2 regions of the Enterocloster clostridioformis genome follow, and region 2 is predicted to be linked to the other one. Evidence: predicted binding sites of a transcription regulator. Region 2 holds the regulator's gene; the other holds the start of a gene.

Region 1 (9,391 bases), 3.2 Mb from region 2:
CCTTAAATTCTCCCACTCATTTAGCTTCTGCTCCAGCTCATCATAATGGCTCAGGTAAAATTCCATGCCCGCCGCTTCCTGCTTCCGGCTTTCCATCAGCTCCCTGGACTTCTGGTATCCGGCGCGGCACGGCCAGATAAATACTTCCAGCGCCACAGCCCAGATGATGAGGGTGAACAATACGCCTATGAGAAAACGCTCCCTGCTACTGAGCTTCATCCTGTCCTCCTGTTCCCAGAGTTCCGTAAACAGTTGCATATACCCGGTACGTCTCCCTATCCTCTGCCCTCTTTTCCCACAGGCTGTGTCCTACCTGCCTGAAAACCCCTGAATGTTCCACCCGCTCCACGTAGGCCGGTACATCCTCAGAGCGCTCCATGGACACCACCATCTGAAGGAAAGGCCCCTCACCGTCAAAGGAAATGGATTCAATCCTCATATCCGGATCCATGGCCTCTGTAAACGCCCTGAATCCATCCATGCCCAACAGATTCTTCCCGGCTAACAGCGCCTTTGCTGTCCGGGTTTTCTCCATGTCATGCGATATTTCTCCTATTCTTTCTTCCATCTGCATGGATTTGCGGACACGGCTCTTGTACTCGGCTCCTTCCATCGCATACTCTGTCCGGGCCAATTCTTTCCCTGCCCTATGGTTGAGACAGGCGGCGTGAAGGGACAGGCCCGCGGCAGCCAATCCGTTGGCAAGCAGGAACAGGGCCCGGCCCCTGGTCATAAACGGCCCGTGACCCAGAACCGAGTTCTCTCCATCCCCATAACCCAGTTCTTCCAGTTCCAGCGCCTTTTTCTTTCCCTCCAGGGAACCTGCCACACAAACTGCCAGACATGTGGCGTCCACTGGTTCCGGCATTCTGACACAGCAGGGTATCTTGAACCTTTCGGACATATATTCCGCCGCTGCCCCGGCATCCGGAATACAGGAGGTCATGATGACCATACAATCCGGGACAGGTATGTCCGCCTCTGTGCGGCAGTCCTGTATCAGGCCTTCCACCTGCTCCGCCATCTCCTCGCAGAGCATGTCCAATGCTTCCTCCCGCAGAAAACAGCCGGCCTTAAGTCCTGTCATGCGGCATGCCAGGCAATGTCCGCCTGACAATACATAAAAGCCCATGCCTCCCTGGCTCACATCCAATAAAAGCACCCGTTCTTCCCGCCAGAGTTCCCTGGCCATAAGCGCCATACAGTCAGGCAGAACCAGGACACGGCCGCATATCATTTTCCCGTCCTCCAGCGCTTTCTTATACGCATCCAGACTGCGCTGTTCCATATAGTAAGCGGTAACAGCAGCCTTTGTCCTGCCGGCTTTAGCCCTCAGATCCAGGGCCACCGCATGATTTCCAAAGCCTGCGTCCAGCAGGGACATCTCATTGACTGCCATTCTTTTCATAGCGTTCTTCCCCGCCTTTGGAATGGTGAAGCCCATCATCTTCACATCCCGTCCAACGATCAGATTGACCCGCTTTCCTTCCATGCCGTGTTTTTCAGCCAGACGCGTCAGGGCCGATACCACATCAGGCACCGGCTCCACGAATTCCCACTCCACTATTTCCAGGCGGCGGTGGCTGCCGGAACCCGGACACCGTTTAAACCTGCCGCGGACATACCATATCCTGTCCTCTTCCAAACATATGTAATATTTCATTTTTTACCTCTTACAGCATCGACGAGTACATGTTAAAAACAGGCATCATGATGGCCATGACCACACTTCCCACCACCAGGGCAAGTATGAGAATCATGGCCGGCTCCAGAAGCGCAATCATCTGGTTGACCGCTCTGGCTGCCTCCTTTTCATAAAAGCTTCCCGCATCCTCCAGCACCATATCCAACGCACCGGATTCCTCTCCCGCTGCCACCATAGAGATGAGCACCGGCTGGAACAAATCCTGCTCCTCCAACGCCTGCGACAGCATCACGCCTCCTTTTAATCTCTCCGCGGCCTGGGCCAGCCCCTTCTCCACATATGAGTTTCCCATCACCCGGCCCACCGTGTGCATGGCATCCAGAATTCCAATCCCGCTTCCGTAGAGCACGGCAAAGGCAGATGCAAAACGGGATGTATATACGGTTCTTAAAAGTTTTCCTATGATTGGAGTATACAGTACAGCCCGGTCTGCCTGCAACCGGACGGAAGGACATTTTAGAATCCCCTTGAACAGGGCCATCAGTATCAGAATAAGCATAATGTAAAGAAACCCGTGGCTGCGGAGGCTGAAACTGAGCCTCATCATCATCCGGGTAATCCAGGGCAGTTCCTGCTCCTGCAGCATGGAGGCAAACTGCGGAAGAACCATGGTCAGCATAAATACAGCCGCCATCACGGTAATGGAAAACAATATGACCGGATAGGTCATGACCGCCCGCACCTTGCCATTTAACTCTTCCTCCCGGCCGTAGTACTCCGCCATCTTATGAAGCAGTTCATCCAGCCTTCCGCTGGACTCGCCCGTGCGCGTCATATAAATCAGCAGGTTAGGGAATACTCCCTTCATCTCTTCCATGGCTTCTGACAACGTACGCCCCTTATGAATGCTCTCCCTTAATCCGGCAAGGGCTGCTTTAAGAGTCTTATCCCTGGCAGACCCGGCACTCACTTCCAGGGCCCTGGACAGAGATACACCGGCTGTCAGCATGGCTGCTATCTGCCTGCACAGCAGCGGAAGCTGTTTCTGGTTCAATTTTGCCGGACACGCTGCGGGCGTCCTCTCCTGGGAACTGTATTCATAGCAATAGAGTCCCTGGGATTTCAGTATGACAAAAAGAGCCCTGCCGCTGTCTGCCTTCTCGGTTCCACAGTGAACTCTGCCATCTTCACTTTTCGCCTTGTATCTGTAACGCGGCATGGCTCCCTTCCCCTTTCCATAACGGATTCATATGTACAAAACCGGCTTTATCTGATATAAGTCAGACAAAGCCGGCCGCAAAACACTTATATATGATTTTCTTAACGGAAACTATTCTGAGCCGGCTCATATTGGTAGCCAATACCAGACAGTACAGATATAATCCTGGACTTATCCGCATCCAATGCCTGGCACATCTCGTCCAGAGAGCTATAATTGTCACGGAGCTGTGTGTTTACATAACTCAGCAAAATAACCGGGTCTTTTGGAATGGTACTCACAATTTCTACCTGCTTTCTATTACCTCATATTGATTCGATTAACATCAAATACCCTATATCTAGTCCTATTCCGGCTATAGGTACTCCGGCCTTCGGCAGAAACGATTATATCACCTGCAAGTAACGTTTTCAACATAAAGTTAGGGTATTTTCCCTACTTTTTTCGTCATCGCCGGAAGTTGATTGAATTATATTTCTCTATTAGAAGTATTCTGAAAAATATCTCCTATTTTATGGAAAAAATAAGGGAAAGAACCTGTTTGCGCAGATTCCCTCCCTTACCTGTATCTTCATTCCATACTTATCTAACATCATTCCACATAAGCAATCAGCCGTGTTTTGTCCTCATCCACATCTATGACAATGGTGCTTCCCTCACGGACTCCGTCGCCCAGTATGATTCTTGCCGCCAGGGTCTCCACATTCTTCTGGAGGTAACGCTTCAGGGGACGGGCACCGTATGCCGGGTCATATCCCTTATCCGTAACGAATTCCTTGGCTCCCGCCGTCAGCTCCATGGTCAGCTCCCTGTCAGCCAGACGTTTATTCAGGTCAGCCACACAGAGGTCCACGATTCTTCCGATATCCTCTCTGGTCAACGGCTTAAAGAGTATGGTCTCATCCAGACGGTTTAAGAACTCCGGCCTGAAATGGGCGCGAAGCTCATTCATCACCGCGTTTTCCACCTCCGGCCTGATGTTTCCGTTCTCATCAATTCCCTCCAGCAAATACTGGGATCCGATGTTGGAGGTCAGGATAATGATGGTATTCTTAAAGTCCACGGTCCTGCCCTGGGAATCCGTGATACGTCCATCGTCCAGTACCTGTAAGAGTACGTTAAACACGTCCGGGTGGGCCTTCTCCATCTCGTCAAACAGTACCACGCTGTATGGTTTGCGTCGCACGGCCTCTGTCAGCTGTCCTCCCTCGTCATATCCCACGTATCCTGGAGGCGCTCCGATAAGACGTGACACGGAATGTTTCTCCATGTACTCACTCATATCAATCCGCACCATGTTGGACTCGTCGTCAAACAATGCCTCTGCAAGGGCTTTGGCCAGCTCCGTCTTACCCACGCCGGTGGGCCCCAGGAACAGGAAGGATCCAATTGGCTTGGTGGGGTCCTTGATGCCTGCCTTGGAACGGATGATGGACTGGGTCACCAGCTGCACGCCTTCATCCTGGCCCACCACACGTTTGTGAAGAACCTCATCCAGATGCAGGGTCTTGCTTCTCTCGCTCTCTGTCAGCTTGGCAACCGGGATTCCGGTCCATTTGGATACGATTCTCGCAATCTCATCCTCTGATACGCTCTCCCTCACAAGACTTAAGTCCTCATTCCGGATGCGTTCCTCTTCCGCCTGCAGCTCCTTTTGAAGCTCCGGCAGCCTGCCATACTGCAGTTCCGCCGCCTTATTCAGGTCATACTTCTGCTGTGCATCCTGAATCTCCCTGTTTACGCTCTCTATCTCTTCCCTGAGGGCGGAGAGGCGGTCCACACTGGCCTTCTCATTCTCCCACTGGGCCTTTTTTGACGCAAACTCATCGTGAAGCTCTGCCAGCTCCTTCTGGAGGTCAGCCAGACGGTCCTGGCTCAGACGGTCTGTTTCCTTCTTAAGGGCTGCTTCTTCTATCTCCATCTGCATGATTTTCCTGGACATTTCATCCAGCTCCGCAGGCATGGTATCCATCTCTGTCTTAATCATGGCGCAGGCTTCATCCACCAGGTCGATGGCCTTATCCGGCAGGAAACGGTCGGTAATATACCGGTCGGACAAGGTGGCAGCGCTCACCAGGGCAGAGTCTGTTATCTTCACCCCATGGAACACCTCATAGCGCTCCTTAAGCCCCCTCAGTATGGAGATGGTATCCTCCACCGTGGGTTCATCCACCATCACCGGCTGGAACCTTCGCTCCAGCGCCGCGTCCTTCTCTATATACTGGCGGTACTCATTAAGGGTGGTGGCGCCGATACAGTGGAGTTCTCCCCTGGCTAACATGGGCTTTAACATATTGCCCGCGTCCATGGAGCCCTCTGTCTTGCCTGCCCCCACGATGGTATGCAGCTCATCGATGAACAGAATAATCTGCCCGTCGCTCTTTTTCACTTCTTCCAGCACAGCCTTCAGACGTTCCTCAAATTCACCTCTGTACTTGGCTCCTGCCACCAGGGCTCCCATATCCAGGGCAAAGAGCTTCTTATCCTTCAATCCGTCCGGAACATCCCCCCGCACGATTCTCTGGGCCAGACCTTCCACCACGGCTGTCTTGCCCACGCCGGGCTCACCGATGAGCACCGGGTTATTCTTCGTCTTACGTGATAAAATGCGGATAACATTACGGATCTCGCTGTCACGGCCGATTACCGGGTCCAGCTTCTGGTCCCTGGCGCGCTCCACCAGATCATATCCGTATTTGGCCAATGTGTCATACGTGGCCTCAGGATTATCGCTGACCACCCTCTGGTTGCCCCTTACAGTGGACAGGGCCTGAAGGAATGTCTCCCGGGTTATGTTATATAACTTAAATAACGCCTTAATATCCTTATTGGGATGCTTCAAAAGAGACAGGAACAAATGCTCCACGGATACATATTCGTCACCCATGGCCTTTGCCTCGTCCTCGCCGCTTATGAGCACCTTATTCAAATCACTGCTGATGTAAAGCTGACCGCCGCCGCTTACCTTGGGCAGACGCTCCACTGCCTGCTTTGCCTCGTTGGAGAACATATCTCCCTGTATCCCCATCTTTGTAACCAGCTTAAGAATCAGGCTGTCCTCCAGGGTCAGCAGGCTGTACAGAAGGTGCTGCTCATCAATCTGCTGGTTTCCGTATTCATATGCCAGCTTCTCGCAGTTCTGGACTGCTTCCATAGACTTCTGAGTAAATTTATTAATATTCATTGCCCATTCCCCTTTCTTCTCTGCCGCCTCTGACCAGAATGCCTGTGTGATTCCTCCGGGAGCAGCGGCTTACGGAATTGTGCTTTGTCATCTTTGTTCTAGTCGTACTATAACACATGTTGTTAGCACTGTCAAGGGTTGAGTGCTAATTTTTCAAATAAAAATGCCGCGGCACAGACGTCATTTATCTGTGGCCGCGGCCAGCTGCATATTTTTTACTTCACGCCGGTAGCTGTGATTGTCTTATCAGTAAGGGTACCCTTGTAGATAATGGTTGCGGTATCCCCTATCTTCAGTTTATCAAACATGCCTTCTTTTCCCAGGAAGGTAAACAGAGTATTCTCAGGGTCCACTGTGTCGATGACCACATAATCCGCCCCTACTTCTGCCACCTTGCCGGAAAGGGTATTGATTTTAGCATCTTCTGAATCCATGGCATCCTCAGTCACGATTTTGGTTGCCACCGGTTTGTCGGTATCGTCTTCCAGGTCCCCGTAGTAGGTCACATCCGCCTGTACGCCGGACTTGACGCCGTCCTTGGATACCTTCTGCGCAATCTTGGTGTTAAAGGTATATGTACCCTCGTCCGTGGTCAGGGTCAGTGTATTGTCATCTGCCTTCTCTATGGTTCCCGTGACAATGGCATCCTCCTCAGCGGCCGCTTCTTCTGCTGCCTCTGCCGCGGCAGATGTAACGATGTCCACTGACTTTGCCTTGGTCGTATCAGCGGAAAGCTCGCCTGCATATGCAACCTCTATCTCGTCGCCTTCCCCGATGGCATCCGCACCTTCAATCTCGGCCTCAGATACATCAAACTTCACTTCCCTGCCTGCGTCGTCCTTGACGGTAACCACCTTATCGGCTACCTCTCCCACGAAGCCATAGAAGTACTCCAGTTCCATATCATCTTCTGCTTCTGCAGATTTCTCTGTCTCTGTCTGCGCTGCTGTCGTAGTTGGGGCCGCTGTAGTTTCTTTATTGCCGGAAGAACAAGCTGTCATCCCCAATGCAAGCGCCAGGACTGCAACCGCCAAATAGTGTCTCTTCATAATAATCTCCTCTTTTCTAAATCATGCTATGTCATATGATACGCCGGGACGGGCAGCATATTCCCCCTGCTGCCGTCCACGTTACATATTACTACGAAAAACCCTATTTTACTATGTCTTTTTTTTTAATTTTTCATAAAAGTTTAGATACTCCCCATTTTTTTGATGGACTCTGATACCAGTTTTTTGAAGAGGGGAGCCATTTTATCCGATGCCTCCTGGACCTCCTGGTGGGACAGAGGCGCGTCTGTCATGCCGCAGGCCAGATTGGATATACAGGAAATACCGCATATCTTCATGCCCATGTGATTGGCCGCCACTGCCTCGCAGGCCGTACTCATGCCCACTGCATCCCCGCCCAGTATCCTGCACATCTTTACCTCATACGGACTTTCATAGGCAGGTCCTGTGAGCTGTACATAGACCCCCTCCTGTATCCTGATTCCCAGCTCAAGGGCAGTGGAACGGATGATGTCCCTCAGGTCCTCATCGTATATGTGGCTCATATCCGGGAACCTTGGTCCCAGCTCCTCCAGATTCGGCCCGATAAGGGGCGAGGGGACAAAACAGGATATCTGGTCCTTAATGAGCATGAAATCCCCTGCCCCATAATCATAATTCACTCCGCCCGCAGCATTGGTCAGAAAGAGGATTTTTGCCCCCATAAGCTTCATCAGGCGGGCAGGGAGGACCACATCTGACATGGGATAGCCCTCATAATAATGGACCCGTCCCTGCATCAGCACTGCCGGAACCCCATTTATGCGGGCAAACACAAACCTGCCCTTATGGCCGGGTACCGTGGATACGGGAAATCCCTCTATATCACGGTAATCAATGGTTCCCTGGATTTCCAGCTGCTCTGCATAGTCGCCAAGGCCGGACCCCAGCACCAGTGCCACCTTAGGTTCAAAGGGAATCTCATCCTTTATACTGTCGTAGCAGTTTCTCAGCTTGTCATACACAGGATTTGTCATATCTGTTCTCCTTTCTTACGGAAGGCTTACCCCTCCTTTATTATGTGAAGTATATCATACCTGAGCCACAGGGCTCAACCTTTAATGCGGGGCAGGCACCTTCTTCTGTGTTCCCGCCGGTTCTGCCTGTACCACGCTGCCAGAAGGGCCAGCAGTCCCACGCTTATGCCTATGAGCCCTGCCCCCACTGTTATGACAAAACCGCTGCGTACCCAGTACCAGAGATTTCCCTCCCGGCCTTCATCCTGAACCTCCGGCGCGGGTACATGGCCTGCTTCCTGAGCCGCTTCCAAAGAGGCGGGAGCAACCGGGGAAACCTGCCTGTAAACCATCTCCAGAGCATAAGTTTCCGGTTGTGTCCAGCTGAATTCCCCCTCATATGCGGCCTCATAGTCTCTGAGGAGCTTTTGGCCCCGGACCATGGCCTGACGGCACATTCTCCCCTCCTCATCCTCATACGGCTCCCCTGACCAGTCTGCATAGAGTATGCGGTACTCCATGGGAGACAGCCCCATAAACTCCAGCAGCTTCCCTCCCATGGACACACAGGTCTCCAAGACCGCATCCCCCGGTATGACCAGGGAACCTCCATGGTATTCATCCGCGCCATAGGCGTGGAAGGTGACAGGTGCCGTAAATCCATCCTTCCATTCCTCCCTTACAATCCTGCTTTCCCTCAGGAACAGGGTTCCCTCTGCCTGGCTTCCCGATACATCCTCTTTCAGGGAAATAGAGCCGGGAATCCCTTCAGCCCCTTCCACACCGGTATACACCATCTTCCGTTCCAGATGCCGGCTGGCATCCTGTCCCGGAATGGTCAATATCTCCCAGTAATCCAGCCTGTACTCCTTTCCATCGCCGTCCCAGTACCGGTCTGGCGGTTCCTGGAATTCCCCATCCTCTGCCGGCTCCACGTTCCGGGTAATCCGAATCTCCGGCCCGTATCGTCCCTCCTCCGGTTCCTGTGCCGCCATGGCCGGCGCACGGCCTGACAGCCAGAAAACAGCAGCAGCCACCACAGCAAATGCTGCCCTGCCCATTATCACCCTTAAATTTATCCGTTTTTCCAACGGTATTCTTTTTCCTCTATCTGTCATAAGCATTCCTCCCGGCTATACGCCATCTTACAAACTGCGGGAGAACAGAATACAAATCATATGAAAATGTCAATGTGCATAAATGAAAACTGCCTGCTAAAATGGGAATTACGGGTTTCAGAAGGAAACCTCGTCTCTGTGCTGATGCACAGCCAGATGTCTGAAGAAAACAATCTGTGGTCTTATTATACATAACCTGAGGACAGGAATCAAGGGCAAT
Region 2 (9,391 bases):
CAGCGAGATGCCCCCATCCTATGAAAAGGAGGCCCTGAAGGCCCAGGCCGTGTGTGCCAGGACCTATGCCTACCGGCAGATCCAGGGCAATACTTACAGCCAGTATGGCGCCCATGTGGATGACAGCACGAATTTCCAGGTCTATAATAATACCTCTGCCGATGATAAATCCACCCAGGCCGTAAAGGAGACTTACGGAAAGATGCTGTTTTACGAGGATAAACCCATTGAGGCGTTTTATTTCTCCACCTCCTGCGGCCGTACGGCGGATGCCGGCGTTTGGGGTACTGACAGCGGAAAATATCCCTATCTGAGGGCCGCGGAGGTAAAAGAGGGAGGAAAGAGCCTGGGAAAGGAAGATAACGATGGCTTTGAATCCTATATTAAGAGGGAGGATGTGATTGCCTATGACACCTCTTATCCCATGTTCCGCTGGCAGACAGACCTTCCGGCCGACGTGGCTTCCGCCCAGATAAGCGGAGCGGGCCAGATACAGGATATGACCATAACAGACAGGGGACCGGGGGGCATAGCAGGCGAGCTTACAGTCACGGGCACTGACGGTACCGTTACAATCAAAGGACAGTCCTCCATACGCGCTACACTGGGAAATCCGTCCCTGATTATCACCAAGAAGGACGGGGGGACCATGACCGGAAACGCCACTCTTCCCAGCGCCTTTATCGCCATTGAGAAGAGGACGGGGGAGGATGGAGGCGTTTCCTTCCATATATATGGAGGCGGCTTCGGCCACGGAGTGGGCATGAGCCAGAATGGGGCTCAGGGCATGGCAAAGACAGGAAAAGGTTACAAGCAGATCTTAGACTTTTTCTATCACGGCACGGAGCTGCGGGAGTGCAGTGAGAGCTAGACCGTGTTTTGGAAATGAAAAGAACAACCCGGAAAAAGCCTTAAAGACTCTTACCGGGTTGTTCTTTTCATTTCTGTAAATTATGTTTTTGGTTAAAAGAATGCCTTATGACTGGACCAGATAGACCTCTGCGTTCTGGGTGCCGTGCTGACGTGTCTCGGCATGGGTGTTGAAGAAGATGTCAATGTGATTGCCTCTGACGGCTCCGCCGCGGTCCTCCGCTGTGTAGACCACGCCGTTTATCATTACCTTGGAGCCATAGGGAATTACCCGGGGGTCCACGGCAATGGTGTGGCCGGCAGTGGCCACGGCGCCGGTGCAGGTGTGGCGTCCCCAGCCCTCTGAACAGGCCCCGCATGGACAATACCCCGTTGTCTTGAATACGCCCAGTGGAATCAGGTTCTGGGCCTCGGCAGCAGGGGCTTCCTGTCTGGCATCGGGATTGCCGTTGGTGTAGGTCCTGGGGTTGGAGAAATCACTGTCTCCCACATAGCCTTCTACCAGATAGACGCCATCGGGCAGGGTGCTCCAGTCCATATTGAGGGTAAAGGCGTGGCAGCCATTGCCCTTGCCGCTGCCGTACAGCTCGTCGCTGTATTCCCCGGCTGTCATTCTCTGAGAGAAAACTTCCTCACCTGTATTCTTATCTTTGATGGATATCCGTACGTTAAGCGCATCATCAGGTGTGCTGCTGTTGTAAGCCCAACCGCTGATGGTGGTGCTGTTCACTGTTTTGAACCTTCCCTTTGGCGCTGCTGCAAGGACTGTGATGGCAGTAGCCGCAAGCAGGCTGACGGTAAGGATGGCTCCGGTCAGTAAGTGTCTTAATTTCATGGTGTAATACCTCCTATTGCTCAAGTAATAATTAGAAAAAGATTTTTAACACATTAATAAATAATATGTAATACTTTTGTAATATATGAGCAATAAACAAGTTTTTATCATATTTTTTTTACCTTGTCAAGGAAAAATATGGAAATAGCACCATTTTCGTCTGAAAATGACAGGATTTTGGTAAAAATTTCTGCTCCAGAAACCATTTCCCGGAGAAGGGCAAAAAACTACCAGGCTTATACGCCTGGTAGTTATTCCTCACATCATAAATCAATCCTGCACTAAGAATACCTCTGTAGTGTATGTACCTTTGGCCAGGGCTTCCTGGTGGGAGCCGTAATAAATATCGAGAATATTACCATTTACAAAAGAACCTTTGTCCTCCACCGTGTAGACGGTTCCGTCGATTTTCAGCTTAGTTCCAAGAGGAAAATAATTTAAATCAGCGGAAATGGTGTGGTTTGGGGTGGGAACCATGCCGGAGTAGGTAAGGTTATGACCGCCGGAGCACTGTTCGCAGCCGCAGTATCCTGTGATGGTAAACCGTCCAAGGGATGTCTCCCTGGGGGCCGGAGCTTCCTCCTTCTCTTCTTTTTGGACGCCTGGTCCCTGGGATATATATTCCTCTTCATCAACAACAGAGGCTCTGTGGTCTTTGGATTCCCGGGAACCGGAGGTTTCCTGAGACTCCTGGACATCCTGGACTGAGTCCTCAGACGTATCTGATGTACCGGCCTCCACTACGGTCACATCCGTTCCCACGGGCTCGTCGGCAAATGCCGGAAAGGCCGGCGTGAGACTGAATGCAGCCATGGCTGCGGCCAGAAGGGTTTTCTTAAAGTAATGCATACAACGACCTCGCAATCTTATGACATTGTTATGGTTTTATATGTCCTATAAAGTTGTATCTTCATTATATTACAAAAATGTTACTTGTCAAGTTAAAATAATTAAGCAAGTGTTACAAGAGTATAAAAAGTGGAGAGAAAAAGCTGCGAATTTGGAATATTTATGTAAAAAGTGGAGGGAGAACTCCATTATCTAGTTGATATGAAAGGGAAATGGCACATGATGTGCCGGCGGGTGAAGGGAAAACGCAAATAATATGAAAAGAATTTGGATTTATCTCTTGACAAATGACTCCAGAAGGAATATATTATGGAATGTAGATGTTAGCACTCCCGAACGTCGAGTGCTAATAATTGAAGAAAGGAAGGTGAGCAGATGCCATTGGATGCGCTCCTGGACGACAGGAAGGTCACTATATTAAAGGCCATCATCAAGACATATCTGGAAACCGGAGAGCCAGTGGGCTCCAGGACCATTTCCAAATATTCAGACCTTAAGCTCAGCTCTGCCACCATCCGCAATGAGATGTCAGACCTGGAAGAGATGGGGTATATCATACAGCCCCATACCTCGGCAGGGCGGATTCCTTCCGACAAAGGATACCGGTTCTATGTGGACCAGATTATGCTGGATAAGGAGAGCGAGGTAACCGAGTTTAAGGAGATGATGGTCCAGAAGGTTGATAAGCTGGAACTGGTTCTAAAGAAGATGGCCCAGGTGCTGGCTGCCAATACCAACTACGCGACCATGATCAGCGGCCCCAGTTATCACAAGACAAAGCTTAAGTTCATCCAGCTTTCCAAGATGGAAAAGCATAAGCTTTTGGTGGTTGTGGTGGTGGAAGGCAATATCATCAAGAACACCATGATTGATATTGAGGATAATCTCAGCGACGAGGAGCTCCTTAATCTGAACATCCTGCTTAACAGCAGCCTGAACGGGCTGACCATAGAGGAAATCAATCTGGATGTCATCAGCAAGCTGAAGGGCGATGCGGGAAATCACAGCCAGGTGGTGGACCTGGTCCTGAACGAGGTGGCGGAAGCCATCAAGGCAGGGGAAGAGGATCTGCAGATTTATACCAGCGGAGCCACCAACATATTCAAGTACCCTGAGCTTTCGGACGGCGACAAAGCCAGCCAGCTCATTGATACACTGGAACATAAAGAAGTGCTGCAGGAATTTGTGGCGGAAGTCAATTCCGGTACAGAGGAAGAAGCGGGCATTCAGGTTTATATCGGTGACGAGAGCCCGGTGCAGTCCATGAAGGACTGCAGTGTGGTCACTGCCAATTACGATTTGGGAGGAGGCCTGCGGGGAACCATCGGTATCATAGGACCCAAGCGAATGGATTATGAAAAGGTTCTTGGGACCCTGCGCAATCTGATGAATCAGCTGGATACAGCATTTAAAAAAGATGAAAGGTGATAAGCTGTGAGTGAAGATATGAAAGACGAAGAGTTAAAAAAGGAAGACGAGGCCCTGAAGGCAGAGCGGGCAGGGGGAAAAGACCAGGCTTCTGGGACCGGGGAGGCAAAGGAGACGGAAGCTTCTAATGATATCCCGGAGACACAGGAAAGCACCCCGGAGGAAACAGAGGAAACAGAGGAGAGCACAGAGCAGGCGCCTGCCAGTGAAACGGAAGAAAAAAAAGGATTCTTTAAGAAGAAAAAGGACCCCAGGGATGAAAAGATAGAGGAGCTCACTGACCGGGTGAAGCGGCAGATGGCGGAATTTGAGAATTTCCGCAAGCGGACAGACAAGGAAAAGTCCGCCATGTATGAGATGGGAGCCAAGGACATTATAGAGAGAATCCTTCCCGTCATCGACAATTTTGAGAGAGGCCTGGCAACTGTGCCTGAGGATGCAAAGGAAACACCTCTTGCGGAGGGCATGGAGAAGATATATAAGCAGTTCCGGAAAACACTGGAGGAAGCCGGCGTGAAAGCCATTGAGGCAGTAGGCCGGGAGTTTGACCCCAACTACCACAACGCGGTGATGCATGTGGATGATGATAGCCTGGGAGAGAACATAGTGGCGGAGGAACTGCAGAAGGGTTACATGTACAGGGACAGCGTGGTCAGACACAGTATGGTAAAAGTGGCAAATTGACATACCCAATAACAGAAATATATTCCACTAAAAATAATCAGGAGGAAAAGACTATGAGCAAGATTATCGGTATTGACTTAGGTACGACAAACAGCTGTGTGGCTGTTATGGAAGGCGGAAAACCAACTGTTATTGCCAACGCGGAGGGCGTAAGGACAACACCATCCGTTGTAGCATTCACAAAGACAGGAGAGAGGCTGATTGGCGAGCCCGCAAAGCGTCAGGCAGTTACCAACGCAGATAAAACCATCTCTTCCATCAAGCGCCACATGGGAACGGACTACAGAGTAGACATCGACGGAAAGAAGTACACTCCACAGGAGATTTCCGCTATGATTCTGCAGAAGCTGAAAGCAGACGCAGAGAGCTATCTGGGAGAGACTGTAACAGAGGCAGTCATCACGGTTCCGGCCTACTTTAACGACGCGCAGCGCCAGGCTACCAAGGATGCAGGCAAGATTGCGGGCCTGGATGTAAAACGTATCATCAACGAGCCTACGGCGGCAGCCCTGGCTTACGGACTTGACAATGAAAAAGAGCAGAAAATCATGGTATACGACTTAGGCGGCGGTACCTTTGATGTTTCCATTATTGAAATCGGCGACGGCGTAATCGAGGTTCTGTCCACCAACGGCGACACCCGTCTGGGCGGCGATGATTTTGACAATGCAATTACAAACTGGATGATTTCCGAGTTCAAGAAGGCCGAGGGTGTGGACCTGTCCAATGACAAGATGGCTCTCCAGAGATTGAAGGAAGCAGCTGAGAAGGCAAAGAAGGAGCTGTCCACAGCTACCACCACCAATATCAACCTGCCATTCATCACCGCAACGGCCGAGGGACCAAAGCATCTGGATATGAACCTGACCAGGGCTAAGTTTGACGAACTGACCCATGACCTGGTAGAGCGCACCGCCATCCCGGTACAGAACGCGCTTAAGGATGCGGGCATCACTGCTTCTGAACTGGGCAAGGTGCTGCTGGTAGGCGGTTCCACACGTATGATCGCTGCACAGGAAAAGGTAAAACAGCTGACAGGCAAGGAGCCAAGCAAGTCTCTGAACCCGGATGAGTGTGTTGCCATCGGCGCTGCTATCCAGGGCGGCAAGCTGGCTGGCGATGCAGGCGCAGGAGACATCCTTCTTCTGGATGTAACACCTCTTTCCCTGTCCATCGAGACCATGGGCGGCGTGGCTACCAGACTGATTGAGAGAAATACCACCATTCCAACCAAGAAGAGCCAGATTTTCTCAACCGCAGCAGACAACCAGACGGCAGTGGATATCCATGTGGTACAGGGCGAGCGTCAGTTTGCAAGGGATAACAAGACATTGGGACAGTTCCGTCTGGATGGAATTCCGCCAGCAAGAAGGGGTATTCCACAGATTGAGGTTACCTTTGACATTGATGCCAACGGTATCGTAAATGTATCCGCAAAGGATTTGGGAACAGGCAAGGAGCAGCACATCACCATTACTTCCGGCTCCAACATGTCAGACGATGATATCGATAAGGCAGTGAAGGAAGCAGCTGAATACGAGGCACAGGACAAGAAGCGCAAGGAAGCCATCGATGCAAGGAACGATGCGGACTCTATGGTATTCCAGACCGAGAAGGCCCTGGAAGAGGTTGGAGACAAGATTGCTCCTGGCGACAAGGCAGAGGTGGAAGCTGACCTTAATTCATTGAAGGAAGCCATTAACCGCGCTCCGGTTGAGGAGATGACAGACGCACAGGTAGAGGACATCAAGGCCGGCAGAGAGAAGCTGATGAACAGCGCCCAGAAGCTGTTTGCGAAGGTTTATGAGCAGGCGCAGGCCTCCGGCGCGGCAGGCCAGGCAGGCCCGGACATGGGCGGCGCTGGAAATGCAGCAGGCGGCGATGACGTTGTGGACGCTGATTTCAAGGAAGTATAAATCCAAGGAAGTAAATCCAGATAAAACAAACAGGGGGCTTAGGAGCCGGGAAACCGGCCACTACCCCCTTTGTGGCTGATAAAGAGTGCTTTTGAAACTGCCTGTCAGGGCCAGTTTTGCGGCGTTCAGATAGATTAAGAGGTAAACAACATGGCAGAGAGTAAGAGAGATTACTATGAAGTTCTGGGCGTTCCCAAAGATGCGGATGAGGATGCATTGAAAAAAGCATACAGGAAACTTGCCAAGAAATACCACCCCGATGCCAATCCAGGCGATAAAGAGGCAGAGGCCAAGTTCAAAGAAGCTTCCGAGGCATACAGCGTGTTAAGCGACCCTCAGAAACGTCAGCAGTACGACCAGTTCGGCCATGCTGCGTTTGAACAGGGCGGAGCCGGTGCGGGCGGCTTTGGCGGCGGCTTCGGCGGCTTTGACTTCGGCGGGGATATGGGTGATATCTTCGGCGATATTTTTGGTGATATTTTTGGCGGCGGCAGGTCCGGGAGGGCCAGGAGCGGTCCCTCGCGGGGCGCCAACATAAAGACTTCTGTTAGGATTACATTTGAGGAAGCTGTATTTGGCTGTGATAAAGAGATAGAGATTAACTTTAAAGAAAACTGTGCCAGCTGTCACGGCACGGGCGCTAAGGCAGGCACCTCCCCCCAGACCTGTTCAAAGTGTAACGGAAAGGGCAAAATCATGTACACGCAGCAGTCCTTCTTCGGAACCGTACAGAATGTGCAGACCTGTCCTGACTGTAACGGTACAGGACAGGTAATCAAGGAAAAGTGTCCTGACTGCTACGGCACGGGCTATAAGACCGTCCGCAAAAAATTCAAGGTATCCATACCTGCAGGCATTGACAATGGTCAGTGTGTGCGTCTGGCAGGGGGCGGTGAACCCGGCACAGGCGGCGGTGAGCGCGGTGATTTGCTGGTGGAGGCAGTTGTTTCCCAGCATCCCATATTCAAGCGCCAGGATACCAGTATTTATTCCACGGTGCCCATTTCCTTTGCGCGGGCAGCCCTGGGAGGCCCCATCCGCATAAAGACCGTGGACGGCGAAGTGGAGTACGATGTAAGACCGGGTACCCAGACAGATACCAAGGTGCGCTTAAAGGGCAAGGGTGTTCCCTCGCTGCGCAGCCGCAGTGTCAGGGGAGATCACTATGTTACCCTGGTGGTACAGGTTCCGGAACGCATGAACCAGGCGCAGAAGGAAGCCTTAAGGCGGTTTGACGATGCCATGAACGGCGTCACGTCCCAGGAGGAAGAGAAGCCTAAGAAAAAGGGGATTTTCAAATAGATAGGAAACAGCATGAGCCCGGACAGGCAGCACACAGAGCCTGTCCGGGCCTTTTTACGTCTATTCCCGGTTGTGCAAAAGGCAAAAAAGGGTTATGATAGAGATTGGGCGGTGACAGGGAAAATGGTCATGATAAGGAGAGGAAAATTCAAATGGACAACAGTTATTTTGAGACTCTGGCGGTTCCGCTGCCGGAGGACATAGAAAAGTTAAAGTGGAGAGGGGATTTTGACAGGGCTGTCCGTAGGATTGACAGCAGGCTGAAAGGGGATATTTCCCAGGCTTTGAGAAAGCGTCTTATGATTGAAAAGGAGATTCTTAAGCGCATGCCGGGACAATACCCCTATGCATGGTCAGAGGCCCTTGATATGCTGCGGGACAATGTAAGGGATTTTAAGGACAGTGAACTCGAAACCCTGTGGGAGGAGGATGCCGCGGATTGGATTTACGTGGATGGAGAGGTACGCTTCCGGAGCAGCTTCCTGAAAAATGTCTTAAAGACCAGGAAAGAATATGAGAACCGGGCACTGGACCGGGAACTGGTCCGGTCTAAGGCGGAAAACTTCGGGCTGCTTAACAGAACCATTGCTTCCATGAAAGAAAAGGGAGGCGCCGGATGCAGGTTTTGCATCCGCGGGACACTTGGGATCCAGGAGGAAGCGGAGCGGGAAGGTGAAGATATCAAGGTCTACCTGCCCCTGCCAATTGAATATGCCCAGATAAAGAATGTGAAAATCCACAGCGTAAGAATCGGGGAAAGGGAAGCCGAAAAACAGGAGTATACCATTGCGAGGGCAGATGCCTTCCAGCGCACCATCTGTTTTCATACAAAACACAGGAAGGGGCAGAAATATTCGGTGGAGTTTTCCTTTGAGAACCGGGAAGCATACCTGGATTTCTCCCATGTCGGTCTGGAATACAGCGAAGAGAAGCACGGCGGAGAGAAACAAGGAGCAAATGGTTTGGCGGAGCCCGCGGATGTCTGGCTGGCGCAGCAGCAGCCCCATATCCGCTTCACTCCCCTGATCCGGGAACTGGCGGCTGAAATCGTGGGGGAGGAACAGGATCCCTTAAAGAAGGCCAGAAGAATATATGACTATATCACCACCCATGTGATGTATTCCTTTGTGCGCAGCTATTTTACCCTGACCGACATTCCGCAGTATGCGGCCTCGTCCATGAAGGGAGACTGCGGCGTACAGGCGCTTTTGTTTATCACCCTGTGCCGTGAGACCGGCATTCCGGCCAGATGGCAGGCGGGACTCTATACATCGCCCTTTGAAATCAGCTGCCATGACTGGGCACAGTTCTATACAAACGCCCATGGATGGCGTTGCGCGGACTGTTCCTTCGGAGGTGCGGCCTACCGGGAGGGGGACACAGAGAGATGGGATTTCTACTTCGGAAACCTGGATCCCTTCCGTCTTCCGGCAGCCAGGGAGTTCGGATATGAGTTTGAACCGCCCATGACCCATTTGAGAAACGACCCCTATGATAACCAGATGGG

Evidence for each region. Region 2 encodes HrcA, which represses chaperone genes, less so after heat shock. Its sites were predicted from a motif close to TGTTAGCACTCNNNNNNNNNGAGTGCTAACA; they were not measured.
Region 1: the regulator HrcA is predicted to act here: its motif matches at 6,169-6,199, upstream of clpB (ATP-dependent chaperone ClpB).

What each region holds. Positions count from the first base shown of each region.
Region 1 covers NZ_JAIWZC010000001.1:3,366,168-3,375,558, forward strand. The annotation lists gene LA360_RS17015 (chromo domain-containing protein) at 1-219, opposite strand, end outside; gene LA360_RS17020 (hypothetical protein) at 206-1,663, opposite strand; gene LA360_RS17025 (type II secretion system F family protein) at 1,674-2,864, opposite strand; gene LA360_RS17030 (DUF4250 domain-containing protein) at 2,966-3,145, opposite strand; gene clpB (ATP-dependent chaperone ClpB) at 3,457-6,048, opposite strand; gene LA360_RS17040 (hypothetical protein) at 6,264-7,097, opposite strand; gene LA360_RS17045 (purine-nucleoside phosphorylase) at 7,241-8,074, opposite strand; gene LA360_RS17050 (hypothetical protein) at 8,149-9,171, opposite strand.
Region 2 covers NZ_JAIWZC010000001.1:194,279-203,669, forward strand. The annotation lists gene LA360_RS00855 (SpoIID/LytB domain-containing protein) at 1-871, shown strand, start outside; gene LA360_RS00860 (3D domain-containing protein) at 977-1,705, opposite strand; gene LA360_RS00865 (3D domain-containing protein) at 1,976-2,554, opposite strand; gene hrcA (heat-inducible transcriptional repressor HrcA) at 2,930-3,982, shown strand; gene grpE (nucleotide exchange factor GrpE) at 4,001-4,666, shown strand; gene dnaK (molecular chaperone DnaK) at 4,720-6,582, shown strand; gene dnaJ (molecular chaperone DnaJ) at 6,733-7,884, shown strand; gene LA360_RS00890 (transglutaminase-like domain-containing protein) at 8,037-9,391, shown strand, end outside.